DNA from 2 places in the Comamonas serinivorans genome. Region 1 is predicted to be linked to the other one. Evidence: riboswitches for the same ligand, from Rfam matches in the RefSeq annotation. Region 1 holds a riboswitch; the other holds the start of a gene.
The links. Region 1 has a riboswitch for S-adenosylhomocysteine ahead of metH (methionine synthase). Riboswitches for the same ligand answer to the same signal wherever they lie in the genome.
Positions count from the first base shown of each region.

Region 2: it holds a riboswitch for S-adenosylhomocysteine, as region 1 does, so the genes downstream of both, ahcY (adenosylhomocysteinase) here and metH (methionine synthase) in region 1, are expected to answer to the same signal.

Region 1 covers NZ_CP021455.1:1,115,676-1,131,455, forward strand. Annotated here, with positions in the region: gene CCO03_RS04675 (SAM-dependent methyltransferase) at 1-565, opposite strand, end outside; gene CCO03_RS04680 (Maf family nucleotide pyrophosphatase) at 586-1,206, opposite strand; gene CCO03_RS04685 (LysE family translocator) at 1,389-2,021, shown strand; gene CCO03_RS04690 (pseudouridine synthase) at 2,425-3,057, opposite strand; gene hisD (histidinol dehydrogenase) at 3,395-4,771, shown strand; gene CCO03_RS04700 (DUF6152 family protein) at 5,124-5,519, shown strand; gene CCO03_RS04705 (hypothetical protein) at 5,547-6,041, shown strand; gene CCO03_RS04710 (DUF4136 domain-containing protein) at 6,777-7,544, opposite strand; gene CCO03_RS04715 (tripartite tricarboxylate transporter substrate binding protein) at 7,706-8,671, opposite strand; S-adenosyl-L-homocysteine riboswitch at 8,888-9,009, shown strand; gene metH (methionine synthase) at 9,043-11,811, shown strand; gene CCO03_RS04725 (hypothetical protein) at 11,882-12,496, opposite strand; gene CCO03_RS04730 (slipin family protein) at 12,580-13,740, opposite strand; gene rtcR (RNA repair transcriptional activator RtcR) at 14,472-15,780, shown strand, end outside.
Region 2 covers NZ_CP021455.1:4,201,037-4,216,816, forward strand. Annotated here, with positions in the region: gene CCO03_RS17985 (DUF3108 domain-containing protein) at 1-801, shown strand, start outside; gene CCO03_RS17990 (TetR/AcrR family transcriptional regulator) at 910-1,593, shown strand; gene CCO03_RS17995 (23S rRNA (adenine(2030)-N(6))-methyltransferase RlmJ) at 2,032-2,928, shown strand; gene CCO03_RS20785 (septal ring lytic transglycosylase RlpA family protein) at 3,717-4,709, opposite strand; gene metF (methylenetetrahydrofolate reductase [NAD(P)H]) at 4,928-5,761, opposite strand; gene CCO03_RS18010 (TlyA family RNA methyltransferase) at 5,774-6,769, opposite strand; gene ahcY (adenosylhomocysteinase) at 7,185-8,618, opposite strand; S-adenosyl-L-homocysteine riboswitch at 8,694-8,797, opposite strand; gene CCO03_RS18020 (retropepsin-like aspartic protease family protein) at 8,920-9,654, shown strand; gene CCO03_RS18025 (acetyl-CoA C-acyltransferase) at 9,789-10,994, opposite strand; gene CCO03_RS18030 (hypothetical protein) at 10,991-11,353, opposite strand; gene CCO03_RS18035 (3-hydroxyacyl-CoA dehydrogenase/enoyl-CoA hydratase family protein) at 11,366-13,849, opposite strand; gene CCO03_RS18040 (DUF2147 domain-containing protein) at 13,959-14,423, opposite strand; gene CCO03_RS18045 (acyl-CoA dehydrogenase C-terminal domain-containing protein) at 14,530-15,780, opposite strand, start outside.

The DNA of each region.
Region 1 (15,780 bases):
TGAAGGCAAAGCTCTGCCCGTTCAGGCCGCTGGCGGCCAGCGCCAGCAGCAGCGACACCGGGCCGGGCAGGACGACCACGGGCACGCCCAGGGCATGTGCGGCCCGCACCACGGCGCTGCCGGGGTCGGCAATCGCGGGCATGCCGGCCTCGCTGATCAGGCCCACGTCCAGGCCTTGCTGGGTGGGGGCCAGCCAGGCGCGGGCCGCGGCCTCGGTCTGGCGGCCGGCCTCGTGGGTGCCGTCGTGGTCGCCCTGCTTGTGCGCGGCGCGCGGCAGTTCGCTGATCTGCATCTGCTGCAGCGGCACGGCCAGCGGGCAGACCTCGCCGATGCGTTTGAGCACGGCCCGGGCCGTCTTGGCGTTTTCGCACACCCAGTGCGTGATCTGCGAGGCGGTGTGCAGCACGCCGTGGGGCAGCACCTCGGTGATGGGCACACCCGCTTCGCAGCCGAAGTCCAGCGGCGCCGGCACCAGCACCAGGCGCCCCGGCGCACGCGGGCTTGGTTGCTCGCTGGGGGATGAAGAAACTTCGGCAGTATCGGGATTTTCCGTTGAGTGCGTCATCGGTAATGCTAGATACTGGGTCAGATGGGCATGCCGACGGCACGCAGCAAGCGGCAGGTGCGGATCAGCGGCAGGCCGATGAGGGCCGTGGGGTCGTCGTTGTCGATGGCGTCGAGCAGGCTGATGCCCAGGCCTTCGCTCTTGGCGCTGCCGGCGCAGTCGTAGGGCTGCTCGGCGTGCAGGTAGTGCTCGATCTCGGCCTCCGTCAGCGTGCGAAAGCGCACGGCCACCTCCGCCACCTCGTGCTGCACAAAGCCGATGTCCTGGCAGACCACGGCCACGGCGGTGTGAAACCGCACGGTCTGCCCGCTCATGCGCGTGAGCTGCGCCACCGCACGCTCGTGCGTGCCAGGCTTGCCCAGCGGCTCGCCATGCAGGTCGGCCACCTGGTCCGACCCGATGACCGCGGCGTCGGGCCGCTGGCGCGCGACCGCCTGGGCCTTGGCCACCGCCAGGCGCAGCGCCAGGGCGCCGGGCAGCTCGCCCGCCAGCGGCGTCTCGTCCACCTCGGGCCCGATCACCTCGAAGGGCAAGCGCAGCCGGTGCATCAGCTCGGCCCGGTAGCGCGAGGTGGAGCCCAGCACCAGCGGACGCGGCAGGTTGAGGGACGAATTGAGGGAGATTTCGTGGACGTGCGACATGTGGCGATTGTGCCGCTGAGCGGTGCCGCCGCGCGGTAACGCCACGCGGTAACGCCGTGTCGTGCTGTCGAGCCAGCCTGGGGGCGGTTTGCACCCACGCGTGTGGCCCGCGACCGTTCGGCGCCAGGCCCGGCCGCCACGTCCAGCCGGGACTACACTGCGGGCCGCGCCCTGGAGGCCCCATGCCCGACACCCACCACCTGATTGCCTTCGCCCTGCTGTCGCTGGGCATGGCCCTGACCCCGGGGCCCAACATGATCTACCTGATCTCGCGCTCGATCAGCCAGGGCCACCGCGCCGGCTTGATCTCGCTGCTGGGCGTGGCCGTGGGTTTCCTGTTCTACCTGCTGTGCGCGGCGCTGGGCATCACGGCCTTGCTGATGGCCGTGCCCTTTGCCTATGACGCGCTGCGCCTGGGCGGCGCGGCCTACCTGCTGGTGCTGGCCTGGCAGTCGCTGCGGCCCGGCGGCAGCTCGCCGTTTCAGGTGCGCCGGCTGCCTGCCGACAGCCCGCGCAAGCTGTTCCTCATGGGGTTGGTGACGAACTTGCTCAACCCCAAGATCGCCATCATGTACCTGTCGCTGTTGCCGCAGTTCATCGCGCCAGGCCAGGGCCACGTGCTGGCGCAGTCGCTGGTGCTGGGGGCCGTGCAGATCGTGTTCAGCATCGCCATCAATGGCCTGGTCGTGTTCACGGCCGGCGGCATTGCCGTGTTCCTGGCCACGCGGCCGCGCTGGCAGCTGGTGCAGCGCTGGGTCATGGGCACGGCGCTGGCCACGCTCGCGGTGCGCATCGCGCTCGATGGCAAGCGCTGACTGGCAAGCCAGTATGGGGTGTTGACCGATCTGAAATTGATCGACGACGGCTGATACCTCGGTCCATGGCGGTGCTTGCGAGGGCCATTTGCGCGGACCTCGGTGCTGCTGTCGCTGTGTCGATCAGGCCCCAGCTTCTGCAGCAGGGCGCGCCAGCTGACGCGGCCGCGGCGCTCGGACCCGCTGTCGGCTTGGCACCAGACCCTGGCCGGATGCGACCTCGAAGCACGGGCGCAGGGTGCATGAACGGTTGGCCGCCTGGGCGAGCGACACCCCGATGTGCCTCCACCCCTTCGCACTTTGCGCCTGCCATGGCGTGCCCGTCGTGTGGCAAACCGGCGCCCGGCGTTTGCGGCATGGCGGGCCTGCGGTCGCATCCGGGGCGCCGCCGGAGTGAGGCACTTCAGCCGGCCGGATCGGCCTCGCGCCAGGCGCCGGGGGCCAGGCCGGCCAGCGTGTGCGGCCCGATGGCCGCGCGCACCAGGCGCAGCGTGGGGTGGCCCACGGCGGCCGTCATGCGGCGCACCTGGCGGTTGCGGCCCTCGCGGATGACCAGCTCCAGCCAGCAGTCGGGGATGTGCTGGCGCACGCGGATGGGCGGGTTGCGGGGCCACAGCGCCGGCGCCTCGGGCAGCAGGCGCGCCTGCGCGGGCAGGGTGGGGCCGTCGTTCAGCAGCACGCCGTTGCGCAGCGCCTGCAGCGCGGCCTCGCTGGGCACGCCCTCCACCTGCGCCCAGTAGGTCTTGGCCATCTTGTGGCGCGGGTCGGCGATGCGCGCCTGCAGTGCGCCGTCGTTGGTCAGCAGCAGCAGGCCTTCGCTGTCGGCGTCGAGCCGGCCGGCCACGTAGACGCCGGGCATGGCGATGAAATCCTGCAGCCCCTGCCAGCGGCCTTCGGGCGTGAACTGGCTCAGCACGCCATAGGGCTTGTTGAAGCACAGCAGCCGCGTGGGCTCGCGCGAGGCCGGGCTGGCGCGGCGGGGTGTGCGCGGGCTGCGGGGGGCGTGGCGCGAGGGTGAGGGAGGACGAGCGGGCATGGTGGGCTCGGTAGCAAGCAAAGGCGGGCCGCGTGCGAGGGCGAAGGCCGTGGCCACGGCCCATGCGGCAGGGGGCCGATCATAGGCGGGGAGGACCTGGCGGTGTGGCGGCGAGCCGAGCAGGTGTTCGAGCACTGAGCGGACAACGGCAGCGCCCCCGACTTGGCCAGCGGGTCCGTAGGCCGCGCCGGCCTTGGGCTGCTGGGGTGACCGCACCCAGCGCCTGATGAGCGGTGCGGTGCGACAATCGCAGATTGCCTTGCCCACTGCACCGCGGCAGGCGGCGCCGGCGCTGCATGCGCTGTCCTGCGCTCGCCCACGCCCGCACCGCCAGACCATGACCCTGACCGCCTTGCCCCTGCGTTTGTCCACCACCCAGGCTGATTTCGAGCAGCGTTTTGCCGAACGCCTGCACTGGAGCGCCGACCAGGACGCCGCCATCGAGCAGCGCGTGGCCGACATCCTGGCCGACGTGCAACAGCGCGGCGACGCCGCCGTGCTGGACTACACGGCGCGCTTCGACGGCCTGCAGGCCCAGGCCATGGCCGATCTGGAGCTGACCCAGGCCGACTTCAAGCAAGCGTTCGACAGCCTGCCGGTGGAGCAGCAGCGCGCGCTGCAGGCCGCGGCCGACCGCGTGCGCCGCTACCACGAGGCGCAGAAAAAAGCCAACGGCGAGAGCTGGAGCTACCGCGACGAAGACGGCACGCTGCTGGGCCAGAAGGTGACGCCGCTGGACCGCGTGGGCATCTACGTGCCGGGCGGCAAGGCCGCCTACCCCAGCAGCCTCATCATGAACGCCGTGCCGGCCCACGTGGCCGGCGTGGCCGAAATCATCATGGTGGTGCCCACGCCGGCCAAGGGCAGCGTGGCCACCGGCGGCAGCGGCGAGACCGGCTCGGCCGCCCCGCAGCGCGGCGAGCGCAACCCGCTGGTGCTGGCCGCGGCCCACGTGGCGGGCGTCACGCGCGCCTTCACCATCGGCGGCGCCCAGGCCGTGGCCGCGCTGGCCTATGGCACGGCCACCATCCCCAAGGTGGACAAGATCACCGGGCCGGGCAACGCCTACGTGGCCAGCGCCAAGAAGCGCGTGTTTGGCCAGGTGGGCATCGACATGATCGCCGGCCCGAGCGAAATCCTGGTGCTGGCCGACGGCAGCACGCCGCCCGACTGGGTGGCCATGGACCTGTTCTCGCAGGCCGAGCACGACGAGCTGGCGCAGTCCATCCTGCTGTGCCCCGATGCGGCCTACATCGACGCCGTGCAGCGCGAAATCGACCGCCTGCTGCCCGAGATGCCGCGCCGCGACATCATCGCCAAGAGCCTCAATGGGCGCGGCGCGCTCATCCTGACGCGTGACATGGACGAAGCCTGCGCCATCAGCAACCGCATCGCCCCCGAGCACCTGGAGGTCAGCAGCCGTGACCCGCACCGCTGGGAGCCGCTGCTGCGGCACGCGGGCGCGATCTTCCTCGGCGCCTACACCAGCGAAAGCCTGGGCGACTACTGCGCCGGCCCCAACCACGTGCTGCCCACCAGCGGCACGGCGCGCTTTTCGTCGCCGCTGGGCGTGTACGACTTCCAGAAACGCTCCAGCCTGATCGAGGTCAGCGAAGCCGGCGCGCAGGTGCTGGGCCAGACGGCCGCCGTGCTGGCCTATGGCGAGGGCCTGCAGGGCCACGCGCGCGCCGCGGAGATGCGCCTGAAGCGTTGAGGGTAGTACGGGTCAATTCCCGTTGAAAATATAACGATAATGGATGCATACCCCTTGATGATTTGCCTCTGAATGCCGTTTTGGCGTCACAAGCCCGGATGTTCACAGGAGCGGCCTGTCGAAGCCGACGCCTGCTGGCGGGGTGTTCACGCCAACGTTGGGTGGGCCAGGCGCGCTGTCGGTCCTGGTGCCCGTGGCTGGGCGCGGGTTGCATGGCGCGGGTTGTCGTCGCCAGCCAGCTTGGGCCAGCGGCCCATTCACCCGCAGGGCGCGGGAGATGCGGGGCCGGGCCATCCGGCCCGGGCGCATCCGTTTTAGGCTTGTGCTTTCCCTGCTGCGACAAGGACTGGCCATGCCCACTCTGCCACGACGCCGTTTCCACACCCAACTGCTGGGGGCCGCGGGGCTGGCTGCCCTGCTGACCAGCGCCGCCGCCTGGGCGCATCACGGCTGGTCCTGGGCCGACGGTGACCAGACCACGCTGACCGGCACCCTCGAAGCCATTGCCATGGCGCCGCCGCACCCCATGCTCCTGGTCAAGGCCGACGGCGTCACCTGGCAAGTCGACCTGGGCAACCCGTCGCAGACCGAGCGGTCCGGCTTCACCGGACAGTCGGCCAAGGTCGGCGATGCCATCACCGTGCTGGGCAACCGCTCCAAGGACCACAGCCAGCGCCACATGAAGGCTGTGCGCATCACGCTGGACGGCAAGCACTACGACATGTACCCCGAACGCCTGGGCCGGTGAGCCGCGCACCCGCGCACGAGCCTGTCCATGGACGACCTGCTGAACCTGCTGGCAGCGTGGCCCGGTGCGCGCTGGCTGCAGGGCTCGGGCACCGCCTACCTGGTCGTGAACGCGGCGCACATCCTGGGTCTGGGGCTGCTGATCGGCGCCATCGTGCCGCTGGACGTGGCCGTGCTGCGCCACAAGCCGCCGGCTGCTGCCGGCACGGCTGCCGAGCGCCTGCGCGTGCTGCTGGACGTGTTGCCGCGCGCCGCGGCGCAGGGGCTGGTGCTGGCGCTGCTCACCGGCGTCTGGCTGTTCAGCGTGCGGCCGCACGACTACCTGGGCAATGCGGCCTTCCTGGCCAAGCTGGCGCTGCTGACCCTGGCCCTGCTCAACGTGGCCTGGCAACACCGCGGTCCCGCCTGGGCGGCGCTGCGGCGTGGGGCGCCGTCCACGGCCGGCCAGCGCCTGCGTGCGGCCCTGTCGCTGCTGCTGTGGGGAGCGGTGCTGCTGGCGGGGCGGTGGATCGGGTTCGTGTGAGCGACCGGACCCGCCGCGCGTGATCTGCGGCAGTGGGGACCGGGGTGCCGCCGCGTGAACCGCAGCCGTTCCCGCGGCAAGGCGGGCAACACCCGGCAGCAGGGGAACTCGCCGATTCACGAAGGTGCTGCCTGAGCGGCGCCAATGGCTTGCCTGGCGCGGCGGGCGCAGAAGGCACCCGGGGCGCATCCACCGACAACCCCGCGAATCCCTCGCGCGGCGGCTTGGGAGACGAGCCTGTGCCGACAGGACTGGCACTGCCCAGTCCGGTGGACGACAACGCGACGGCCACCCATCCCCCGAGCCCTTTGCTGGCGCGAGGTGGCGTCGGCGACGGCGTGCGCCTGGACGCACAGGCCGTCAAGCCGGGGCCTCCTCAGTGCGCCCGATACCGCCCCCTTACGGGCGCGCTGGCATCACCTCGACCCCTCGCCAACGGTGGCACGCTGCAGGCCGAGCCCGGCGCAGGGTGGAGACCCGCCACGCGGCCTGTGCCTCGGCGGGAGGGGCAACAGTCCTGAGGGTTTGATTCACTCTGAACCTGCTGGAGCAGACGCAGACAGAGGTATGAGGCTGTGTCCGTTTCAAGGTAAACGGACAGATGGTCATACTCGGAATCCGAACGTATGGTGGCCAGCATCTGATGACCGGGTTGGCGCGCGGGCAGGGCTGCAGCGACCGGGCCTCATGCGGTGGATGTACCCCCGCTACCCCGTCAACCCGCGGGGCAGTGGGTCAACGCGGGTTGGTGGCGGCGGACGCAGCGGGCAGCGCAGGCGTGGCTGGCGCCGAAGGCGTCGGCGCGGTGCCGGTTGGCCTGGCGCTGGGCGCGGGCTCGGTGGGCACGTCGGTCACCACGGTCTGCACGCCGGCGGCGGCGTTCGGAAAGTCCTTCAACGCCGCGTTCAGCATGGCCGCGAAGATGGCGTCGTTGAGCCCGCTGGGGCTTTCGTTGCGGGCGCGGGTTTCGTACACCGTCTGGCCGGTGCTCAGGTTCTGGATCGCCACGCGCAGCTCGCGCAGGTAGGTGCTGGGCGGCATGTAGGCGCCGCCCCAACCCCATCCCGGGTAGCCGTAGCCCAGGCCAAACCGCCAGCCGGGACGCCACGGTCCCCAGGGGCCCCAGCCACCCGGGCCCCAGTCGTCGACCCAGGCGGTGCGCAGGCTGGCCGACACCTGCACCGCGAGGCTGGCCGACGCGTCGTCGCGCACGAGGCCGTGGCGGTCCAGCGCGGCCTGGGTCATGGCCTGCAGCGGCGCGAGGTCCAGCCGCGATTGCGACGGCAGCACGTCGAAACGGTAGCGAGCCCCTTGCCACTGCATCGGGGCCGCGGTGCCCGCAGGGGCGCTGAAGGCCTGTACCTCGGTGTTCACACGCAGGGGGCCGCTGGCGCAGCCGGCCAGAACCAGCGCCGCCACGAGGGCGCCGGCGCGGACACAGGTGCGCGCGCCCGCGCCCAGGGCGCGCAGCGGAAGCGGGGGGGAAATCGTCAGGGTGACCATGGGATGAAGGCGTGAAGCGGGGCGCAAGGCTGTGTTGGATGGCGCAGTGTGGCCGCAGTTCCACCGTCGTGTCGACAACAGGGTGAACGAGACCGCCGGGCGCGCGAGCCGGCCCACCGGAAGTGGGCGTGGTCGCGCAGCGGGTTGGGACAGGCCGTGGCTCAGCTTTTCTGTGTCAGCGCGGCCATCTTCTGGTAGCGGGCCAGCTCGCGGCGCTGGAACTGCAGCATGTCGGCCGGGCCGTAGTCCAGCGTGGTGCCGGGCTTGCCCTGCATCTGCCGCTGCACCGTGGGCGACTTCAGGGCCTGCGCCGTGGCGCGCGAGAGGGCGTCGACGATGGGGGCCGGCGTGCCAGCCTTGGCCGACAGCGAGCTCCAGACGTAGGACTCGAGCTCGGCGTAGCCCAGCTCCTTCATGGTGGGCACATCGGGCGCTTGCGCATCGCGCGTGGCGCCGGTCTGTACCAGGGCTTTGACCTTGCCGGCCTTGATCAGCTCCACGGCGCTGGTGGCGTCGCACAGGCCCAGGTCCAGCCGGCCGCCAACGAGGTCGATCATCATGTTGGCCGGGCCTTTGTAGGTGATGTGGGTGGCGGGCGCGCCCTCCAGCGAGGTCACCCAGGTGGCGAGCAGCTTGTAGCCCTCGGTGTAGTTGCCGATGTTGAGCGGCCGGCCTGCGGCCTTGGCCTGTTGCAGCGCCTGCTTGAGGCCGGCAAACGCCGTGTTGGCCGGGGCGACGATGAACGGGGCCGAGATGTTCAGACCATGGACGGGCGTCAGGTCCCTGAAGGGGTCGTAGCTCAGGTCCTTGACGGTCACGAGGTTGACGACCAGCACCGAGGTCGGCGCCACCAGCAGCGTGTAGCCGTCGGCGGGCTGAGCGATGACGTGGCTGGCGGCGATGGCACCCACCGCGCCGGGCCGGTTTTCGACCACCACGGGCACCTTGAGGATGCGCTGCAGTTCATCGGCCACGGCGCGGGCGTTTTCGTCGGCGCCGCCACCGGGGGTGTAGGGCATGACGACCTTGATGGATTTGCTGGGCCAGCCCGATTCGGCGGCCTGCAGGGCGGGGTGGAGCAGGCCGGCACCCAGGGCGGTGCAGGCTTGGCGGCGAGTGAGGCTCATGGCGAGGTCCTTGGCAAAAACCGACGGCTGACGAGGGACGGGCACGGCGGGCATGCCGTGCGCGGGTTCACTGCCCGGCCAGCTTTGCAAGCCTGGGCGGCCGAGGCTGTGCTTTAGGCGTCAGCGCAGGCCGCAGATGCCGTGCCTGGCCGGTGGCGAACGCCCGCCTGCGGCCGCGGAGCGCGCGGCGGCCAGGCGGACTAAAATCACCGGCTTCGCACCAAGGAGCGCTGCAGTTGGCCCAGGCCTTGCCTGGCCGGGCCTGTCAGGCTTGGTGCGGAACGTGTCGCGCCGGCCACGCCTGCGCTGGCGCGTGGTGTCAACGGCGCTCACCTGTTGTGTTGCTTGTCGGTTTTTTGCAGGTGAGTGTGATGTCTGCTTCCCCCGTTTCCCCCACGTCTTCCGCGCCGGCCGTGCCGCCCATGCGCTTGTCGGGCCTGGAGCCCCTGCTCATCGACGAGGACACGCTGTTCGTCAACGTGGGCGAACGCACCAACGTCACCGGCTCCAAGGCGTTCGCGCGGCTGATCCTGAACGAGCAGTACGAAGAGGCGCTGTCCGTCGCACGCCAGCAGGTCGAGAACGGCGCCCAGATCATCGACGTGAACATGGACGAGGCCATGCTGGACAGCCAGGCCGCCATGGTGCGTTTTTTGAACCTCATCGCCTCTGAGCCCGACATCGCCCGGGTGCCGGTGATGGTGGACTCGTCCAAGTGGGAGGTCATCGAGGCCGGCCTGCGCTGCCTGCAGGGCAAGGGCATCGTCAACTCCATCAGCATGAAAGAGGGCGTCGAGCCCTTCAAGCACCAGGCCACGCTGATCAAGCGCTATGGCGCGGCTGCCGTGGTGATGGCTTTCGATGAAAAAGGCCAGGCCGACACCTACCAGCGCAAGATCGAGATCTGCGAGCGGGCCTACCGCGTGCTGGTCGACGAGGTGGGGTTTGCGCCCGAGGACATCATCTTCGACCCCAACGTGTTCGCCATCGCCACCGGCATCGAGGAGCACAACAACTACGGCGTCGATTTCATCGAGGCCACGCGCTGGATCAAGCAGAACCTGCCCGGCGCCAAGGTGAGCGGCGGGGTCTCCAACGTGAGCTTCAGCTTCCGAGGCAACGACCCCGTGCGCGAGGCCATCCACACCGTGTTCCTCTACCACGCCATCCAGGCGGGCATGGACATGGGCATCGTCAACGCCGGCATGATCGGCGTCTACGACGACCTCGAGCCCGAGCTGCGCGAGCGCGTCGAGGACGTGGTGCTGAACCGCCGCCCCGACGCGGCCGAGCGCCTGCTCGAGATTGCCGACAGCGCCAAGGGCGCCGCCAAGGACGACAGCAAGAAGCTGGAGTGGCGCGGCACGCCCGAGCACCCCAAGACCGTGGGCGAGCGCCTGTCGCACGCGCTGGTGCACGGCATCACCGACTTCATCACCGACGACACGGAAGAGGCCTACCAGCAGATCCTCGCCCAGGGCGGCCGGCCGCTGCACGTGATCGAAGGCCCGCTCATGGACGGCATGAACATCGTCGGCGACCTGTTTGGCGCCGGCAAGATGTTCCTGCCCCAGGTGGTCAAGTCGGCCCGCGTGATGAAGCAGGCCGTGGCCCACCTCATCCCCTACATCGAGGAAGAGAAGAAGCAGCAGGAAGCGGCCGGCCTGGACGTGTCGAGCAAGGGCAAGATCGTCATCGCCACCGTCAAGGGCGACGTGCACGACATCGGCAAGAACATCGTCACCGTGGTCCTGCAGTGCAACAACTTCGAGGTCATCAACATGGGCGTGATGGTGCCCTGCCACGAGATCCTGGCACGCGCCAAGGCCGAGGGCGCGGACATCATCGGCCTGTCGGGCCTGATCACGCCCAGCCTCGAAGAGATGCAGTACGTCGCCGGCGAGATGGACAAGGACGACTACTTCCGCATCAAGAAGATTCCGCTCTTGATCGGCGGCGCCACCTGCTCGCGCGTGCACACGGCCGTGAAGATCGCGCCCAAGTACGACGGCCCCGTGCTGTACGTGCCCGATGCCTCGCGCAGTGTGAGCGTGGCGCAAAGCCTGCTGGGGGACGGCCGCGAGGCCTACCTGCAAGAGGTGCAGGCCGACTACGACAAGGCACGCGCGCAACACGCCAACCGCAAGACCACGCCGCTGTGGCCGCTGGCCAAGGCCCGCGACAACGCCACGCGGGTCAACTTCGAGACCTGGTCGCCGGTGCGCCCGAACGCGCTGGGCCGCCGCGTGTTCCAGAACTTCGACCTGGCCGAGATCGCGCGCTACATCGACTGGGGACCGTACTTCCAGACCTGGGACCTGGCGGGCGGCTACCCGGCCATCCTGCAGGACGAGGTGGTGGGCGAGCAGGCGCGCAAGGTGCTGGCCGACGCGCAGGCCATGCTCAAGCAGATCATCGAAGGCCGCTGGCTGCAGGCCAATGGCGTGATGGGGCTGTTCCCCGCCAACCGCGTGGGCGACGACATCGAGTTCTACACCGACGACACCCGCCAGCAGGTGCTGATGACCTGGTACGGCATGCGCCAGCAGACCGAAAAGCACGCCGCGCCCGATGGCCAGCTGCGCCCCAGCCGTTGCCTGGCCGACTTCGTCGCGCCCAAGTCTTCGGGTGTGGCCGACTATGCGGGGCTGTTTGCCGTCACGGCCGGCATCGGGGCCGAAAAGAAGGAGCAGGAGTTCCTTGCGGCGCTGGACGACTACAGCAGCATCACCTTCAAGGCCCTGGCCGATCGCCTGGCCGAGGCCTTCGCCGAATGCCTGCACCACCGCGTGCGCACCGACCTGTGGGGCTATGCGGCGGACGAGCAGCTGACCAACGAGCAGCTCATCAAGGAGCAGTACCGCGGCATTCGCCCGGCACCGGGCTACCCCGCCTGCCCCGACCACACGGCCAAGATCGACCTGTTCAAGGTGCTGAACGCCGGGGAAATCGGCATGCACCTGACCGACAGCATGGCCATGTTCCCCGCCTCCAGCGTCAGCGGTTTCTACCTGGGCCATCCCGACAGCACCTATTTCAACGTCGGTCAGATCGGCGAAGACCAGCTGCTCGACATGGCCGCGCGCCGCGGCATGCCCGTCGAAGACCTGCGCCGTGCCTTGGCACCCAATCTGGGGTGAGGTGAGGAGTATGGAGTGTTTATCGATGATTCTTCATCGGAAATGGCTGCATACTCCATGTAGATGATGCTCAATCGCTGCGGCCGAATCCGGCGACAGGGTGTCGCAGGCGATCGTGGCGGTAGTCCTCGGCGACCTGTGCCCGCAGCACCTGCCAGTGCGCGCGGGACACATGCTGGCCCAGCGGCTGCCAGGCCGGGTAAGGGTTGTAGACCGCCACGTCGTCGGGGTACAGAAACGGCTGGAACTTGAACGGGATGGGCAGCTGCGGTGCGGGCCCCAGGTTCAGCAGGGCCAGCAGACGCGCACAGCGGCCGCGAATGCGCTGCCAGTGTTCGCCCTCCACAAAGCCGCGGTGCGAGGTGTGCCAGGCCAGCTCGCGCACCACCTCGCGTTTCAAGGCTGGCGGAAAACGGTGCGCGTCGATCAGCCCATGCAGGCGCGGGTCGTCCAGCACGGCATCGGCCAGGTTCATCAGCTCGAAGTCCTGCAGCACCAGGGCGCAGAACAGCTGGTAGGCCGGGTTGCTGATGCGGTAGCCATGCTCCTCATCCAGCGTGATGGCGGCTTGGTGCGCGCCGGGGCTCACTGGCGTCAGCGTGCAGGTGTAGAAGTGCGCGAGCTGGGTGGCTGCTGGCAACTGGCCGAAGTGCAGCAACGCGTGCAGGTGGTTCAGGTCAAGCATCGGCATCCCCAGTCAGCGTCGCGCACAAAGCGTGGCAACTTGAGCGGCACGGTTCACGGTGCCGCTCATCCAGTGCTCGGCGCTCACCCTGGCTGGCGCAGCGTCACCAGGCCGTTCAGCACCTGATCGAGCCCGCCGACGACGGAGATCTTGTCGATGCGCTCGGCCACGCGCTCCAGCGTTTCCAGCTCCTTCATGCGCAGGGCGACGGGGTTGCCCTCCATCACCTTGGCGGTGTTCAACAGCGAACGCGTGGCCGCCGTTTCCTCGCGGCGGCGGATCACGTTGGCCTGGGCCGACTTTTCGGCCTCCACGACCTGGGCGAGGATGGTCTTCATCTCGCCGGGCAGGATGATGTCTTTCACGCCCACGCTGTCCAGCGCCACGCCCGATTCAGCCAGGCGCTCGCGCACCTGGGCCAGCACGGCGCCATCGATGGCGGCCTTGTTTTCCAGCAACGCATCCAGGTTCTGTTCGCCCACGGCGGCGCGCAGGCCGAATTGCAGCTCGCGGTAGACGTGGTCGGCTGGCTTGGGCATGCGCGCCAGCGCGCGCTGCACGTCGGTGAAGTGCCACACGGCCGAGAGGTTCAGTCGCAGGCCCACCTTGTCACGGGTCAGGATTTCCTGGCCATTCACCTCGGCGATCTGCGCTCGCAGGTCCACGGTGCTCACGCTCACCTGACGGTTGAAGCGCCAGAAGCCATGCACGCCTGCCGGCAGCAGCGCTTGCATCTGGCCGTCCAGCGTGAGCACGCCAGCGTGGAACTCGGGCACCTGCACCAGCAGCACGCCGTCCAGGCCGCGCACGGCGCGCGGGCGCAGTGCCACGCTGTGCAGCTTGGCCAGCAACTCGGCGGGCAGGCGCGCGTCGGCGCTCAGGTCGACCACGTCCACGCGCTGTTCGCGCAGGCCGCGCCAGAACAGCTGGCGCGTGGACGGCGGCAGGATCTCGACCAGCACGCCGTCTTCGTGGCGCAGGCCGACCTCGGTTTCGCCCAGCACCACCTGCACGAACTCGCGGGCCAGCAGGGCCGGCTCGTGGGCTACGAAGTAGTCGGCCAGCTCGTGCTCAAAGCGCGCCGGCGCGTCCGGTTTGCCCAGCGAAAAGCGTTCCAGCGTCACATCGTCCAGGCCTGTGAACACGCGGTGCTTGCCCGGGCCAAACAGGCCGGCGAAATCGCCATCGCGCAGCAGCAGCGCGCGTTCGTGCTTTTTGACGGTGAAAATGGTGAATCCCAGCATGTTGCTCTCCCGGTGTGTTGTTGGTCATGGGTATGGCCGTGTCGTCATTGATGATCAGTCGCAAAAATTGCCATACCCAAGTTCTGTTCAAGGTGCCCAGCTCGCACAGGCTGCGGGCGATCGGCGGGGTGCCGGCGCGCGTGGTCGTGCTCCCGGTTGTGTTGCTGGCACTGGCCTGGGCCAGGTGCACGGCCGCACAACCGCGATGGCGGCTGGCGCGCCAGGCACCGAAGCGCGAGGCACAGGCAGCCTGTGCGGGCAAGGTGCGCCGGGCGGCAGGACCAAGCCATTCGCCAAGCGCCGCCTTGCCAGGGCGGGTGGGGCTTTCGCCCCCATCCAAGCGGTGCAAGCACCGCGGCAATGGGCGGGAATCGAACCCGCAGCCGCCACCGAAGTCGCGGTGTTCAACCATGAACAAGTCTTGGACCGAAACCAAGCGTCACCTCAGCCCATCCGCGGCATACCGCCCACCCAAGAACGGGTCTGGCGGGCGGCACCGGGCCGCATGCATGCGGCACCTCGTGCGGATGACTGCGTCCGACAGCAGGTGTCTTGCAGACGCCGTGCCAACTTCCGGCCCAGGCCGTTTCCGCGTGGAGGCCGCTGCGCCAATGCCTTGATTTGCAAGCGGTTCGGTGCCCCTGGCCCGCTGACCTGCGTGTCAGCGGGCGATCGTCGGTGTTTGCTAGACTGAGGACCCTTGATTCATCCGGCGCGTTCTTGATTCAGCCATGAAACCCATTCACGTCATCACCTTCCTGGGCACCCAGCTGGACAGCGGCAACGGTGCCGGCCGCTGGGAGAAGTGGCGGCCCACCGTGGCGCTGACCCAGCACGAGGACATGGAGGTCGCGCGGCTGGACCTGCTGCTGACCGGGCCCAGCCACCGGGCGCTGGCCGAGCGCGTGCGCGCCGACATCGGCACGGTGTCGCCCGCCACCGAGGTCGTGCTGCACGAGTTGGCCGTGGACGATCCCTGGGACTTCGACGTCGTCTACACGCAGCTGTTCGATTGGGCCCGCGCGCAGGCCTTCGATACCGAGGCCGCGCAGTACTGGGCGCACATCACCACCGGCACGCATGTGGCGCAGATCTGCCTGTTCCTGCTGACCGAGTCGCGCGTGCTGCCCGGGGTGCTGTGCCAGACCTCGCCGCCCAAGCGGCAGCGCGAGGGCGCGGCCGGTGCCTACACGCTGATCGACCTCGACCTCTCGCGCTACGACGCCATCGCCCAGCGCCATGCGGCCGACCAGCGCGATGCAGTGGCCTTCCTGAAAAGCGGCATCGCCACGCGCAATGCGCGCTTCAACGCGCTCATCGACGAGGTCGAGCGCGTGGCCGTGCGCTCCACCGCGCCGGTGCTGTTCGTGGGGCCCACGGGCGCGGGCAAGTCCTTCCTGGCCCGGCGCATGCACGAGCTGAAGAAATCGCGCCACCAGATCAACGGCGCCTTCGTCGAAGTCAACTGCGCCACGCTGCGTGGCGACGGCGCGGCCTCGACGCTGTTCGGCCACAAGCGCGGTGCTTTCACCGGCGCCGCCACCGACCGGCCCGGCCTGCTGCGCGCCGCCGATGGTGGGCTGCTGTTCCTCGACGAAATCGGCGAGCTGGGGGCCGACGAGCAGGCCATGCTGCTCATGGCCATCGAAGACAAGCGCTTCTACCCCCTGGGTTCGGACCGCGAGGTGACCAGCGACTTTCAGCTGGTGGCGGGCACCAACCGCGACCTGCGCGCCGAGGTCGCCGCGGGGCGGTTTCGCGAAGACCTGTTCTCGCGCATCAACCTGTGGACCTACGAGCTGCCTGGCCTGGCGGGCCGGCCTGAGGACATCGAACCCAACGTCGACTACCTGCTCACCCGCCATGCGCAAGCCTCGCGCCGCGCGGCCCGCTTCAACGTCGAAGCGCGCCGCGCCTACCTGCGCTTTGCGCAAAGCGGCGAAGCGCTGTGGCGCGGCAATTTCCGCGACCTGTATGCCAGCGTGACGCGCCTGGCGACCCTGGCCGAGGGCGGGCGCATCACCGAGCCGCTGGTGGTGG
Region 2 (15,780 bases), 1.4 Mb from region 1:
GACAAGCGCTATTACCAGGCCAAATGGGTGGAGACCAACGTCAAGCTGGGCAACAACTCCTACCTGTCGACCGGCGCCGTCGCGCCCCAGGGCCTGGCCCCCGTCACGGGCACCTGGGACACCACCGCGCGCGACACCATTGCGTTCAACTACGACGCGCAGCAGGCCGTCATCACGTCGGCCGCAGGCGGCACCACCCGGCTGCCGGTGCAGACCGGCACGCAGGACCGCATCAGCGCCGTGTTGCACCTGGGCGCCTTGCTGGCCGGCCAACCCGAGCGCTTCCCCACGGGCACCCGCATCGAGGTGCCGGTGCTCGTCAAAGATCACCTGGAAACCTGGACGTTCACGCTCGAAGCCGAAGAATCGCTGACCGCGCTCAACAACCAGCCCGTGCCCACGGTGCGCCTGGTGCTGGATGCGGCAGGCAGCCCCACGGCCGCGCCATCCTTGGCCAACCCGGCGAGCGCGCCCGCGGGCGCAGCAAGCGCCCCGCTGGTGCAGGCCGGCCCGCGCCTGGCCACGCAACCACCCGTCACGGCAGGCCCCGACGCGCTGCGCCGCATGGTCGTTTGGCTGGGCCCCACGCTGGACTTCCTGCCGGTGCGGTGGCGCATCGAACTGGCCAATGGCGACGTGAGCGACCACCTGCTGCGCAGCGCCGTCGAGCAACGCGTGCTGTCCAGCCTGCCCCCGCCCGCCGACGCGCTGCCCGACGGCCGCGGCAGCCCGCCCCCCGCCAGTCCGCCGGCTGCGGGCGGCACACCCCGCCCCGCTTTTCCCGAGGGCGGCGGCGGCTGATGGCCTGCCGCGCGTTCAGGGGGCCCACACCCTCCGGGCCAGCGGGCATTGGCAAACGCGGCCCGTCCGTATATCGTTTGTGCACCGCAGCATAAATCGCAACGACCCATGGCAAGCAAGGCGCCGCGCCGCACGGCCCAACGCATCCTCGACACCACGCTGGACCTGTTCAACCGGTTCGGCGAACCGAACGTGTCCACCACGCTGATTTCGGCCGAGCTCGAGATCAGCCCGGGCAACCTGTACTACCACTTTCCGGCCAAAGACCAGCTCATCAACCGCCTCTACGAGGCCTATGAGGCGCAGGTCAACCCCATCCTGGCGGCGGCCAACGACATCGCCAACGTCGAAGACGCGTGGTTTTTCATGCACTCGCTGTTCGAGGCGATGTGGGCGCACCGCTTTCTGTACCGCGACCTGAACGACCTGCTCTCGAAGAACCGCTTCCTGGAAACCCACGTGCAGCTCATGCTGCAGCGCAAGCGCCGCGCCATGCAGGCCCTGCTGCACGGCGTCGGCGCCCACCTGCACGCCCAGCTCGACGACGGCGCCATCGAAACCGCGGCCACCAACATGGTGGTCGTGAGCAGCTACTGGCTCAGTTACGAATACGCGCGCAACCCCCGCCAGGCCACGGACGAGGCGCACAGCCAGGCCGCCCTGATGCGCGGCGCCCACCACGCCCTGAGCACGCTGCTGCCCTACTTGGCCCCCGACCAACGCGCCCACCTGCACCACCTGGCCTCGGCCTACCTGGACGCGGACGACAGCGCCCCCGCAGCAGGGAACTGACCCGCCACGCGCAAAGCGGTTCGGGCTGCGGACTGCACATTGGCACGCGATGTGGCTCGGCCGGGCCAGGATTGGCCGGGGCCGGACGCTGGCATGGCCACCACGCTCATCGGGTCAACGCGGCGCCCGGGATCACGCGCCATGGTCAGAGCACCCCCGACAGGACTCACCCGCACCAAGCTGCCCACACCAGGCTACCCGCACGGCCCCGGCACGCCTGACACACGCCGGTCTGCCGAGGTGTGGCGCGCCGTTGTGGCCCTGGGGGCGGACTGGCCGTCGCCGTCGCCAGGCGCCAAGACCGCCAGCCCCAGGTCTGCCGGTGTCACGAGCCAATTGCCCGACACAGTATGGCGCAAGCCCCGTTCCAAATTGAACGACAATTGCGCCATACTGCCAGCATCGCTGGATGCCACAGGCCAACCCCCTTCGTCACCCATGTTCAGCTACCGCCACGCCTTCCATGCAGGCAACCACGCCGACGTGCTCAAGCACCTGTGCCTGATTGCCTGTCTGGACCACCTGATGCTCAAACCCACGCCGTTGACCCTGGTCGACACCCATGCCGGCGCGGGCGGCTACCCGCTGGACGGTGCCCAGGCCCGCACCAGCGCCGAGTCCGACCACGGCGTCATGCGCCTGCTGGCCGCAGCCCAGGACAGCCCGCCGCCCGCGGCCGTGGCGCGCTACATCGACGTGCTGAGCCAGTTCAACCCCACGCGCTGGCACCACTACCCGGGCTCGCCCCGCATCCTGCAAAGCCTGATGCGAGCCGACGCCGGCGATCGCCTGCGCCTGTTCGAGCTGCACCCCACCGACAGCCGCCTGCTGCGCAAGACCATGGCGGCCACGGAGCTGCCCGCCAGCCAGATCGCCGTCACCGTCAAAGACGGCTTTGAGGGCCTGAAAGCCCTGCTGCCGCCACCCGCCGGACCCGGGGGATCCAAGCGTGCCCTCGTGCTCATGGACCCCAGCTACGAGCTGAAGACCGACTACGCGCGCGTCAGCCAAAGCATGCAGGATGCCCTCAAGCGCTTTGCCAATGGCTGCTATCTGGTCTGGTACCCCCTGATTGCCCGACCCGAAGCCCACCAGCTGCCCCGTCGGCTCAAAACCCTGGCCAACCAGGCGGGACGCGCCTGGCTGCACGCCACCCTGTCCATTGGTCAGGCCCCGGGCGACGAGCCCGGCATGCGCGGCCTCACCGCCAGCGGCATGTTCATCATCAACCCCCCGCACGTGCTCGCCGAGCAATTGCGCGAGGCCACGCCTTGGCTGATGCAGGCCCTGGGCCAAGGCAAAGGCCAGGCGCTGCAGGTCGAAACCAGCGCCTGAGCCACGGACCGCTCACGCCGCGCTGCGCCGGCGAAGCTCAGCGGCTGCGCCGCCCGAAAGCCGGCACACCCCATCGATGGCGAGCTGCCGGGACAAGCTCGCCGCCGCCGAATGCCCCGCCTCGGCCCCATGCATCAAACAGAGTATCCTGAGGTTACCGATACTTGACCATCGACCATCAGGCCATACTCCTGTATTTTTCGATGCAGATGCGGAACACAGCCGCCTGACGTTCGCCGGGCCCGTGCCGCCTGCCGGATTGGGCGACATGGCGGCAGGCGGCGCAGCGGCCGACCGATGTCACGCCTTGCCTGGGAAGCGCACCGCGCCCGCGGCACAGCCCACCCAACACGGCGGCGGCGGATGCGCGCCCAGGTACAACAAGCGCCCCGCCATGCCCAGCTGAAAGCCCGCCAGCGGCCTTGGCGGCGCGGCGGCCCTGTGAAGACGCGAGGGGCTCTGGGTCAGTCTCGGTCGGCACCGCCGATGTTGATGGGCGTGCAGGCGGCGTTTTGGCGAAGTCGGCCGCCCAGACCTGGGCCCTGGGTGGCAGCATCGAGAAGCTGCATTGGCCGCCCGAAGCGCACACCGACTTCCTGCTGGCCGTGATGGGGTACGAGGAAGGCGCTATGGGAAAGCCGGTAGCCCTGACCTCGAGATGCACGACACACGGCCGCAGCCGGCAAGCTGCGCGGCCTCCCTGCGGCAGGGGTGTTCAAACGCGCTCACGTGCATGCGCGCCGGCGCTGAGCGCCGGCATCCACAGCCAACGGATCGGCCCACGCCCCTCAGGGCGCAGGCACCCCCGCCATCGTGGCTGTGGCCGCAGCGTTGGCGGGCAGCAGGCTCGCGGGCGGGCTGACGCCGGGCCCGGACAATGCGCCGGCCGAGGCGTTCGCGGCATCGCCTGCGGTCCCGCCAGCCGGCGTCAACGGCGCAGTCAGGCGCAGCGACGGGTCGCCGCTCAACGCCACATCGCCCGCGGCAATGGCCGAGGGCACATGGCGCACGCGCACCATCAGCGATTCCGGAACGGCCCGGCCGCGTGGCAGGGCGGGTCGCGCATCGGCCGCCGCCACGGCGTCGGCCTGTGCCGAGACCTGGGGCAACACCCCGGGCAGCGGCATGGCGCTGGCCTCGCCGGACGCCAGCGTCTGCACGGCATCCGCCTCAGGCACCCACGCCAACTGGGGCGCGGCTTCGGACGCGTTGAGCCAAGATGGGTTGTTCAAGCCCGTGCGCGGGCCACCGGCTGCCGCCAGGCCCAAGGGCGGCGTCATGATGGGCAAGCCCGTCCGGGCATCCTGCGTGGGCCAACTGGGCAGCGGCTCGTCGCTGGGCAGTGGGCTGCCCAGGGCCTGGGTCGAATCGCCAAACCGGGTTTGCGCCAACACCTGGGCGCGCTGGCTGCGCGACGGCGAGGCCTGGGCATCGTCGACATCGGCCGACGCGAGGCGCGAGGTCAGGCCGGACGCGCCGGATCCGTCGTCGTCACCCAGGGCCTGCAGCACGACATCGCCGTGCCCGCGCGAAATCAAGCCCAGCTGACTGGCAGCGGCCTTGCTCAAGTCCAGGATGCGGCCATGTGCATAAGGGCCGCGGTCGTTGATGCGAACCACCACTTCCTTGCCATTGGCCGGGTTGCGCACCATGACGCGGGTGCCCAGCGGCAAGGTCTTGTGCGCGGCGGTGAGTTCGTACATGTCGAAGGCTTCGCCACTGGCCGTCTTGCGACCATGGAAGCCCGGGCCGTACCACGAGGCACTGCCGGTCTGCAGCACGGCACCGCCCTTGGCGGTGGTGCGGCCTTTGCTGACGCGCTGCTTCTTGGCAGCGGCTGAGGTTGTTCCAATCGATTTGCCAGCGCTGACAGGCTGGACTTTCTTTGACTTGGCGGGGGCCGCAAGGGCTGCGGCGCCACCAATCGTCAGGGTTCCCGCCAGTACGGCTGGGAGGGTTGAACGGAGAAATCGCTGGAAACTGCGGCGCGGCTGCGCCGTCATGCCCACCCGAGGCGACGGGTGATCTCAAGTGTCGCTTGGCTTTGGTTCATGGTGTAGAAGTGTAGTGCGGGTGCGCCGCCAGCGCGCAAACGCTCGCACAATTGCGTGATCACATCCAGGCCAAATGCGCGTATTTGTGTCAAATCGTCGCCAAAACCCTGCAATCTCCCACGAATCCACCGAGGGATTTCGGCGCCGGTGGCGTCCGAAAAACGCATCAGTTGTGACGAATTGATGATGGGCATGACCCCAGGAACGATGGGGACATCGACGCCGGCCTTGCGCACCTCGTCTACAAACCGGAAGTAGCCATCGGCGTTGAAGAAGTACTGGGTGATGGCGGAATCGGCACCGGCCTTGACCTTGGTGACGAAGGCCTGCACGTCGGCCTCGGGGCTGCGCGCCTGGGGGTGCATCTCGGGGTAGGCCGCCACCTCGATGTGAAACCAGTCACCAAATGCCTCGCGGACGAAGGCCACCAGGTCGCTCGCGTACTGGAACTCGCCCCCCATGCCATAGCCGCTCGGCAGGTCGCCGCGCAGCGCGACCAGGCGCCGGATGCCGGCGGCCTGCAGCTGCGCCAGCTCTTCGCGCACGGACTCGCGCGTGGCGCCGATGCACGAGAAGTGCGAGGCCGCGGCCACGCCCTCGTCCTGGATCTGCCGCACCACCCCGAACGTGCCGGCCTGTGTGGAGCCGCCGGCGCCGTAGGTCACCGAGCAGAACTCAGGCTGGCGCACGTAGAGCTGCTGGCGCACGGTGCGCAGCTTCTCCAGCCCTTCGGGCGTCTTGGGCGGAAAAAACTCAAAGCTGATGGGCAGTTTCGTCATGCCGGTTCCTCCTCAGGCTTTCTGGGCGTACACAAAGAATTCACGGTTGCCGTCGCCGCCCTCGATGGGCGAGTCCAGCCATTGCCGCACCGGCAGGCCCAGCGCCTGCAGGCAGCCGCGGATGCGCTGCTCCACGTCGGCGTACAGGCTGGCGTCGCGCACGATGCCACCCTTGCCCACCTGCCCGGGCTGCAGCTCGAACTGCGGCTTGACCAGCATGAGCAGGTGCCCCTGCGGCGCCAGCAGCGGCACCAGCGCCGGCAGCACCAGGGTCTGCGAGATGAAGGACAGGTCGCCCGTGACGAGGTCGAAGCTCGGCGTCAGGTCCACGTCCTCAAAGCCCGCGCGGCGGCGTTGCTGGCGCGGGGCCGTGCCATCGGCCCGGGCCCGCGCCTTGGCAGCGCGTTCGGATTTGAAGTCCTCGATCTCGTGCTCCTTGGCGTCCTCGGTGTCGTCGTAGTCCTCGTCCACCACGCCCCCGTTGCGCATCCAGGCATAGGGCGCCACCGGCTGGGTGTCGTTGTCTTCTTCGTCCTCGACGAACTCGGACACCGCCTGTTCGGCGGCCTCGCGCAGGGACTCGGCGGTCATGCCGCGCGCATTCAGGCCTTCCACGCCGATCACGCGAGGGTCGTGGCGCAGGCGCTCGTGCAACTGCCCGTGGCCCACATCCACCCCCACGACCTGGGCCGCGCCGGCCTGCAGCAGGCAGTCGGTGAAGCCGCCCGTGCTCTGCCCCACATCCAGGCAGCGCATGCCGGCCACCTGCAGCCCAAGGCTGCGCAGCGCACCGTCGAGCTTGAGGCCGCCGCGCGAGATGTACTTGGCCTCATCGGCATCGAGCAGCTCGACCTCGGCGCCTTTGGGGATGTCGTCGCCGTTCTTGGCCACGCCAACCCAGGGCGCATGGGCAAACGCGCGCCAACGCACGCCGGCGGCGATCAGGCGCTGCGCCTGCGAGCGCGTGGCCGCGAGACCGGCCTCCACGAGATACACATCAGCACGCATGGGATTTGTCTGAGGATTGCAATGAAGGAAAATGGGGTATGACCATTTAGCCGTTTCATTTGAAACGACAGTGGCTACATACCCCATCCCAAATGTTGAAAACAAGGCTGCCAGCAAAGCAGCTGACCGGGGGCTGAACGGGGCTCCCCATGGCGGACGGGCAAACGGTGCGTCAGCACGCGCCTTGCGAAAGATCGCCCGACAGGCGCCTCGCGGCCACACGCGAGCCATCTGGTCCGGGTCCGCATCGGTGAACCATCGCCGGCACTGGCGCCCGCGCGCCGCAGCACAGCCGGCCACCTACCGCGGGCGGCTCGCAGCGTTCACGACCGCCGCAGGCGCGCCACGCGCTCACCGGCCAGGCCCCCAAGCGCATGCGACCGCATGCCATCCAGGGCACCCGGCACGGCCGCGCTCAGTAGCGGTAGGTCTCCGGCTTGTAGGGGCCTTCGGGCTTCACGCCGATGTAGTCGGCCTGGGCCTGGGTCAGCTCGGTCAGCTGGGCGCCGACCTTCTTCAGGTGCAGGCGCGCGACCTTCTCGTCCAGGACCTTGGGCAGCACGTAGACCTTACCCACGTCATAGGCGTCGGGGCGCGTGAACAGCTCGATCTGGGCCAGCGTCTGGTTGGCGAAGGAGTTGCTCATCACGAAGCTGGGGTGGCCGGTGGCGCAACCCAGGTTCACCAGGCGGCCCTTGGCCAGCAGGATGATCTTCTTGCCGTCGGGGAAGGTGATGTGGTCGACCTGGGGCTTGATCTCTTCCCACTCGTACTGCTCGATCGACGCTACGTCGATCTCGTTGTCGAAGTGGCCGATGTTGCAGACGATGGCCTCGTTCTTCATGGCCACCATGTGCTCGTGGCGGATGATGTCGCGGTTGCCGGTGGTGGTCACGAAGATGTCGCACTTGTCGGCGGCGTACTCCATGGTCACGACCTTGTAGCCTTCCATGGCGGCCTGCAGCGCGTTGATGGGGTCGATCTCGGTCACCCAGACCTGGGCGCGCAGCGCCGTCAGCGCCTGGGCGCAGCCCTTGCCCACGTCGCCATAGCCCGCGACCACGGCCACCTTGCCGGCGATCATCACGTCGGTGGCGCGCTTGATGCCGTCCACCAGCGATTCGCGGCAGCCGTACAGGTTGTCGAACTTGCTCTTGGTCACCGAGTCGTTGACGTTGATGGCGCGGAACTTGAGCGTGCCCTTGGCGGACATTTCGTTCAGGCGATGCACGCCGGTCGTGGTCTCCTCGGTCACGCCGATGATCTGGGCGCTCTTGCGGCTGTACCAGGTGGCGTCCTGGGCCAGCTTGGCCTTGATGGCGGCGAAGACGATCTTCTCTTCCTCGCTGCCGGGGTTGGCCAGCACCGACAGGTCCTGCTCGGCGCGCATGCCCAGGTGCATGAGCATGGTGGCGTCGCCGCCGTCGTCCAGGATCATGTTCGGACCTTCGCCGTCGGTGCCCTTGGCGCCGAATTCGAAGATCGCGTGTGTGTAGTCCCAGTAGTCCTGGAGCGACTCGCCCTTGATGGCGAACACGGGCACGCCGGTCTCGGCGATGGCGGCGGCCGCATGGTCCTGGGTCGAGAAGATGTTGCACGAGGCCCAGCGCACCTGCGCGCCCAGGGCCGTCAGCGTCTCGATCAGCACGGCGGTCTGGATGGTCATGTGCAGCGAGCCCGTGATGCGCGCGCCCTTGAGCGGCTGAGCGGCGGCGAATTCCTCGCGCACGGCCATCAGGCCCGGCATTTCGGTTTCGGCGATCTTGATCTCTTTGCGGCCCCAGGCGGCCAGCGAGATGTCGGCAATGCGGCTTTCGGCCGGGGCAAGCGATGCAGCAGGTGCATTCATGAGGGGGCTCCTAAACGAAGTTCAGACAAAGCCACCGCCCGCTGGGGAGATCAGGAAACAACTCACCGCACGAGAAGTGGATGAGCGTCGTTGCAAGAAGAAGGGTTCCGAGCCTCACGCCCGTGTGCGCCAGCCGGTGAACCCGGTCGGCCTGGGGCGCTGCAACGCTCCTCGGAACAAGGCCGCGATTATAGCCACGCCGCCCCGCGGCGCCAGGCCCGTGCACGCCGGTCGGCTCAGTCAAAATTTGTTGCAATTTACCGTTAAGCTGCACGCCATCTTTGCCTTGCCGTCACACCCCATGCCCCACCTCGCCCGCTTCTCCTCCCTGGCCCCGCGCTGGGCCCTGGCGGGTCTGCTCGCGCTGTGCGGCGCGATCGGCGCGCCAGCCGGTGCCCAGACGCCGGGGGCACCGGGCGCGGCCCCACCCGCCTCGGCCGGCGCGGCCCAGGGCACGCGCGTCACCCTGCAGGGCATCATGGGCAACAAGGCCCTGTTGGTGGTGAACGGCCGCACGGCCAAGGCGCTGAGCCCGGGCGAATCGCTGGGCTCGGTGCAGTTGGTGGCCGTGAAGGGCGAAGTGGTCACCATCCGCGTCGATGGCGCGCAAAGCGACCTGCACCTGGGCGAAACGCAAGCCAGCGTGGCCGGCGGGGCACCGCCCGTCGGGGGCAGCCAGATCAGCATGGCGAGCGACGCCAGCGGGCATTTCCTGGCCGAAGGCCTGGTCAACGGCAAGCCGACGCGCTTCATGGTGGACACCGGCGCCACCAGCGTGGCCATGAGCTTGGCCGACGCCGTCAAGCTCGGGGTGGACTACCAGAAGGGCCGGGCGGTCCAGGTCAGCACGGCCAATGGCGTGGCCCCGGCGTATGCACTCAAGCTGCATTCGGTGCGCATCGGCGATGTCGAGGTCTTTGACGTGGACGCGGTGGTCACCAGCCAGCGCATGCCCTACGTGCTGCTGGGCAACAGCTTCCTGAACCGCTTTCAGATGCGGCGCGACGCCGACATCCTGGTGCTGACGCGGCGCTGAAGGCCGGGCTTCCTGGCTTCCTGGCCTCCTGGCCTCCTGGCCTCCTGGCCTCCTGGTCAACTATCGAGGAATTTTCATCACCTAGTATGGCCACGCTTCCGTTTTAAATGAAACGGAAACCCAGCCATACTGCCTCAAACTCGCTCAAAGATGCCCGCTGCGCCCTGGCCCATGCCGACGCACATGGTGACCATGCCGTACTTCAAGCCATGGCGCTTGAGCGCGTGCACCACGGTGGCCGTGCGGATCGCGCCCGTGGCCCCCAGCGGGTGGCCCAGCGCAATCGCGCCGCCCAGCGGGTTCACCTTGGCGGGGTCCAGCGCCAGCGTGCGCATCACGGCCAGCGACTGCGCGGCAAACGCTTCGTTCAGCTCGATCCAGTCGATCTGATCGCGCGTGAGCCCGGCGTTGCGCAGCGCGGCCGGAATGGCCTCGATGGGGCCAATGCCCATGATGTGCGGCGGCACGCCCTTGGCCGCAAAGCTGACGAAGCGCGCCAGCGGCGTCAGGCCAAAGCGTTTCACGGCGGCTTCGCTGGCCAGGATCAAGGCGCCGGCCCCGTCGCTGGTCTGCGAGCTGTTGCCCGCAGTCACCGAGCCGCGCGCGGCGAACACCGGCTTGAGCCGGGCCAGGCCCGCCAGGCTGGTGTCGGGCCGCGCGCCCTCGTCCAGCACCACCTCGCGCTCGCGCGTCTGCACCTCGGCGCGCTGGAGGTCGAGCGCACGCTCGGTCACGGTGACGGGGCAGATCTCGTCGCTGAACTCGCCCGCCTCCATGGCGCGGATGGCGCGCTGGTGCGACTGCAGCGCAAACGCATCCTGGTCGGCGCGGCTGATCTGCCACTGCTGCGCCACCTTCTCGGCCGTCAGCCCCATGCCGTAGGCGATGCCGTAGTCGTCGACGTTGGCCGTGTTGGCGAACAACTGGGGCGACAGGCTGGGGGTGTTGCCCATCATGGGCACCAGGCTCATGCTTTCCACGCCGGCGGCGATCATCACCTCGGCCTCGCCCACGCGGATGCGGTCGGCCGCCATCTGCACGGCCGACAGGCCAGACGCGCAAAAGCGGTTCACCGTGATGCCGCCCACGCTCTTGGGCAGGCCGGCCAGCACCCCGGCCACACGCGCCACGTTCAGGCCCTGCTGCGCTTCGGGAATCGCACAGCCACAGACGATGTCCTCGATGGCGGCCGGGTCCAGCCCCGGTGCCTGCGCGAGCGCAGCGCGCAGCGTGTGGGCCAGCAGGTCATCGGGCCGCGTGTGCTTGAAAAAGCCCTTGTGCGAACGGCCGATGGGCGTGCGCGTGGCCGCAACGATGTAGGCGTCTTGAATCTGTTTCATGGTGCTTGCTCAGTCTGTGAGGGGCAGCGCGGGCACTGCCGGATGGCCGGGTTCAGGCCATCTGCGGCATGCCGATGCGGGGTTCGGCGGGGGGCGATGGGGTTCATGGGGCGTCGTGGAGTGGGGCCGGTTCGGTTGGCCACCTGCGGCCAGCGCTGAGACCCGCGTGGTTGAGCCAGCCCAGGCGCCCCCGCCACGGCGCACAGTCCGCCCAGCACGCCCAGGCCCGTCAGCACGGCGGCATCCGCCATCGGCCAGGCATCGATCGGCAGGTCCAGGACGCTGGCCCCCACGATCGGCAGGGCGAACGCCAGCAGCAGCCCCAGCAAGCTGCGTGCACTGCGGGCCTCGCGCTGCATGGCGGTCCGCCATCAATTGCGCACCGGCTTGCCGGTGGCCAGCATGCCCATGATGCGGGCGTGCGTCTTGGGGTGGCCCAGCAGTTGGCCAAACGCACGGCGCTCCAGCGTCATCAGGTACTCCTCGCTCACGCGCGTGCCGGGGTCCACGTCGCCGCCGGTGACCACGCCGGCGATCAGGCGCGCCACGTCGAAGTCGTGCTGGCTGATGAAGCCGCCGTCACGCAGGTTGACCAGCTGGCCGGTGATGGTGGCCTGGGCGTCGCGGCCGCCCACGGCGAACAGGCGTTTGTGGGGCGCGCGCCAGCCGGCGGCGTGCATGGCCTTGGCTTCGGCAATTGCCACGTAGAGCAGCTCGTCCACATTGGCGACGATGGTGTCGCTGGGCAGCAGGTAGCCCAGCGCGCGGCTTTCCAGCGCCGAGGTGCCCACCTTGGCCATGGCGGCGGCCGTGAAGCCCTCGCTCAGGAAGTGCAGCAGGTCCTTGTCGGTGCTGGTCTGCGCGTTCTCAAACGCCCGGCGCGCGATGTAGGTCAGCCCGCCACCGCCGGGCACCAGGCCCACGCCCACCTCGACGAGGCCGATGTAGCTCTCAAGGGCCGCCACGCGCTTGGCGCAATGCACCAGCATCTCGCAGCCGCCGCCCAGCGCCATGCCGCGCACAGCGGCCACCGTGGGCACCTGGGCGTAGCGCAGGCGCAGGAACAGCTGCTGCAGCTCCTGCTGCATGGCGTCCACCAGGTCCGCGCCGCCCGCCACGTAGCCGGGCAGCATGGCCTCCAGGTCGGCCCCGACCGAGAACGGATCGCTGCCGGGCCAGATGACCAGGCCATTGAACTCGGCTTCGGCCAGGTCCAGCGCGCGCGACAGCGCCTCGCCGGCCTGCGGGCTGATCACGCGCATCTTGGTCTTGAGCGTGGCGACCAGCACCTCGCCATCGGGCGTCCAGGCGCGCAGCGTGGCGTCTTCGAAGAGGGTGTGGCCCCCACGCTCCCCGGCTGTGCTCGGGGCCTCGCCCAGCAGCAGCTCGGGCACCAGCTGGCGCTGGTACACCGGCAGTTCGCGGCGCGGCACAAAGCGCTGCTTGGCCGCACTCCACGAGCCCTGCGCCGTGTGCACGCCGCCGGCTTCGGCCACGGGGCCGCTGAACACCCAGTCGGGCAGCGGCTCGCTCGACAGCGCCCGGCCGGCGTCGATGTCGGCCTGCACCAGGCGGGCGACTTCCAACCAGCCCGCCTCCTGCCACAGCTCGAACGGGCCCTGCTGCATGGCAAAGCCCCAGCGCATCGCCTGGTCGATGTCGCGCGCCGACTCGGCGATGTCTTTCAGGTGCACGGCCACGTAGTGGAAGGCGTTGCGCAACACGGCCCAGAGGAAGCGGCCTTCGGCGCCGGTGCTGGCCTGCAGCAGCTTCAGGCGCTCGGCGGCCGGCCGCTTCAGCATGCGGCCATAGACCTCGTTGGCCTTGGCGCCGCTGGGCACGTAGTCGCCCCGCCGGGCATCGAAGCGCAGGATGTCGCGGCCTGCCTTTTTGTAGAAGCCCGCACCGGTCTTCTGGCCCAGGTTCCCCAGCTCGATGAGCTTGGCCAGCACGGCCGGCGTGCCATAGCTGGCGTAGAAGGAATCGGTGTCCGCGTTCAGGTTGTCCTGCAGCGTGCGGATGACGTGGCCCACCGTGTCCAGCCCCACCACGTCGATGGTGCGGAAGGTGCCGCTGGGCGCGCGGCCCAGGCGCTTGCCGGTCAGGTCGTCGACCACGTCGAGGGTCAGGCCGGCCTTCTCTGCCTCGATCACGGTGGCCAGCATGCCGGCCGTGCCAACGCGGTTGGCGATGAAGTTGGGCGTGTCCTGGGCGCGCACCACGCCCTTGCCCAGCGTGCGGATGGCGAAGTCCTCCAGCGTGTCGAGCACGGCCGCGTCGGTGTCTGGCGTGCCGATCAGCTCCAGCAGGCGCATGTAGCGCGGCGGGTTGAAGAAGTGCACGCCGCAGAAGCGGTGCTTGAGCGCCTCGGGCAGCACCTCGCCCAGCGCATGGATGGACAGGCCCGAGGTGTTGGTGGCCAGGATGGCGTGCTTGGCCACCTGCGGCGCAATCTTGGCGTACAGGTCGCGCTTGAAGTCCATGCGCTCGGCGATCGCCTCGATGATGAGGTCGCAGCCCTTGAGCTTTTTCAGGTCGTCGTCGTAGTTGGCGGTCTCGATCAGCTCGGCATCGCTCGCCAGGCCCAGCGGCGCCGGCTTGAGCTTGGCCAGGTTGGCCACGGCGCGCTCGGCGATGGCGCTGGGCCGCCCCGAGCCAGGGTGAGCCCCCGCGGGCAGCGAACCAGACGCAGTCGGGCGCGTGGGGGCATCGGCCCCGCTGGGCCGCCCCTCGACGCTTTTCAGGTCGAACAGGATGACGGGCACCTGGACGTTGACGAGATGGGCGGCGATCTGCGCGCCCATCACGCCCGCGCCCAGCACGGCCACTTTGCGAATGGGAAAACGGTTGCTCATGAAAGGGCTTTCTCTCGGCAGGCGGTCAAGCCGCCGCCTCGGACATTCAGTGAAATGGGGTATGGCACCATGTGCGTTTACTTTGAAACGGCAATGAGCCCATACTGCATCAGTTGACGCGCTGCCAGGTTTGCGTGCGGAAGAAGGGCCCCAGGGAGCCGCGCACCTGCAGCTTGGCGCCGCCCTCGATGGGCGTGAGGCGCAGGCCGTAGTCGCTGCCCTTTTCCGGGTCGAGGATGCGGCCGCCTTCCCACACGTCGCCCTCGCCCTTTTTGGCGCCCCGGATGATCTCCAGGCCCACGATGGGCTGGTCCTTGCGGGCATCGGTGCACTTGTCGCACACCGCCTTGGGGTCGGCCCCGGCGCGCAGCACCTTCTCGATGCGGCCCGTCAGCACCTGGCTGGCGCCCTCGCCCTGCGCCTCGATGCGCACCTGCGCCTTGGGCTGGCCGTTCTCGTCGACGCTGCGCCAGGTCCCCACCGGGGTCATCTGGGCGCTGGCGGCAGCCGCCGTGCCGGCCCACAGCAGGCCCAGGGCCAGGCGCGCCAGCAGGGTGGATTCAGTCGGTGTCATGCATGTCTCCGTCGGTTGGGCTCTGGGTTTTGCCACCATCATTCAGAAGCAGTATCTGCCTTCTTTCGATTCACATCAAACGGTAAAAGGCTGATACTGCAGGCCATCAAGCCAGTGCGGCGTCGGTGTCGAGCAGGTTGGCCACGCCCGAGCGCGCGGTCTGCATGCGACTGGCCACCTCGGGGAAGAGGCGTGCCACGTAAAAGCGCGCCGTCTGCAGCTTGGCGGTGTAGAAGGGGTCGGTGCTGCCGGCGGCCAGGGCCGTTTGCGCCACCTTGGCCATGCGCGCAAACAGGTAGGCGTAGACCAGGTGCCCCGCCACGCGCAGGTAGTCCACGCTGGCGCCGCCCGCCTCGTCGGGGCTGGTGAAGGCCTTGAAGCCCAGCTCGGTGGTGAACTTGGTCAGCTTGTCGGCCAGGAAGGCCAGCGGGTTGATGAACTCGGCCATGGCCTCGTTCACGCCCTCGGCTTCGATGAAGGCCGCCACCTCTTTGCCGAACAGCTTGAGCGCCGCGCCCTGATCGCCCAGCACCTTGCGGCCCAGCAGGTCCAGCGACTGCACGGTGTTCGTGCCCTCGTAGATCAGGTTGATGCGGGCGTCGCGCACGAACTGCTCCATGCCGTTTTCGTGGATGTAGCCGTGGCCGCCGAACACCTGCATGCACTCGTTGGTGGCGATGAAGCCGTTGTCGGTGACGAAGGCCTTGGCGATGGGCGTGAGCAGCGCGACGAGCTGGTTCGCCTGCTTGCGGCGCTTCTCGTCGGGGTGGTAGAGGTGCTCGTCGACCAGCAGCGCGCAGTACACCAGCAGCGCACGGCCGGCCTCGGCATAGGCCTTGGCCGTCAGCAGCGAGCGGCGCACGTCGGGGTGCACGAGGATGGGATCGGCCGGCTTGTCCTTGGCCTTGGGGCCCGACAGGCTGCGCATCTGGATGCGCTCCTTGGCGTAGGCCAGCGCATTCTGGAACGCCACCTCGGTCAGGCCCAGCGACTGGTTGCCCACGCCCAGGCGTGCGGCGTTCATCATGATGAACATGGCCTGCAGGCCCTTGTTCGGCTCACCCACCAGCGTGCCCGCCGCGCCTTCGAGGCTGATCTGCGCCGTGGCGTTGCCGTGGATGCCCATCTTGTGTTCCAGCCCCGTGCAGTAGATGGGGTTGCGCGCGCCCAGGCTGCCGTCGTCGTTCACCAGGAACTTGGGCACCACGAACAGGCTGATGCCTTTGCTGCCCTTGGGCGCATCGGGCAGGCGCGCCAGCACCAGGTGCACGATGTTCTCGGCCATGTCGTGCTCGCCGGCACTGATGAAGATCTTGCTGCCGGTGAGGCGGTAGCTGCCATCGGGCTGGGGCTCGGC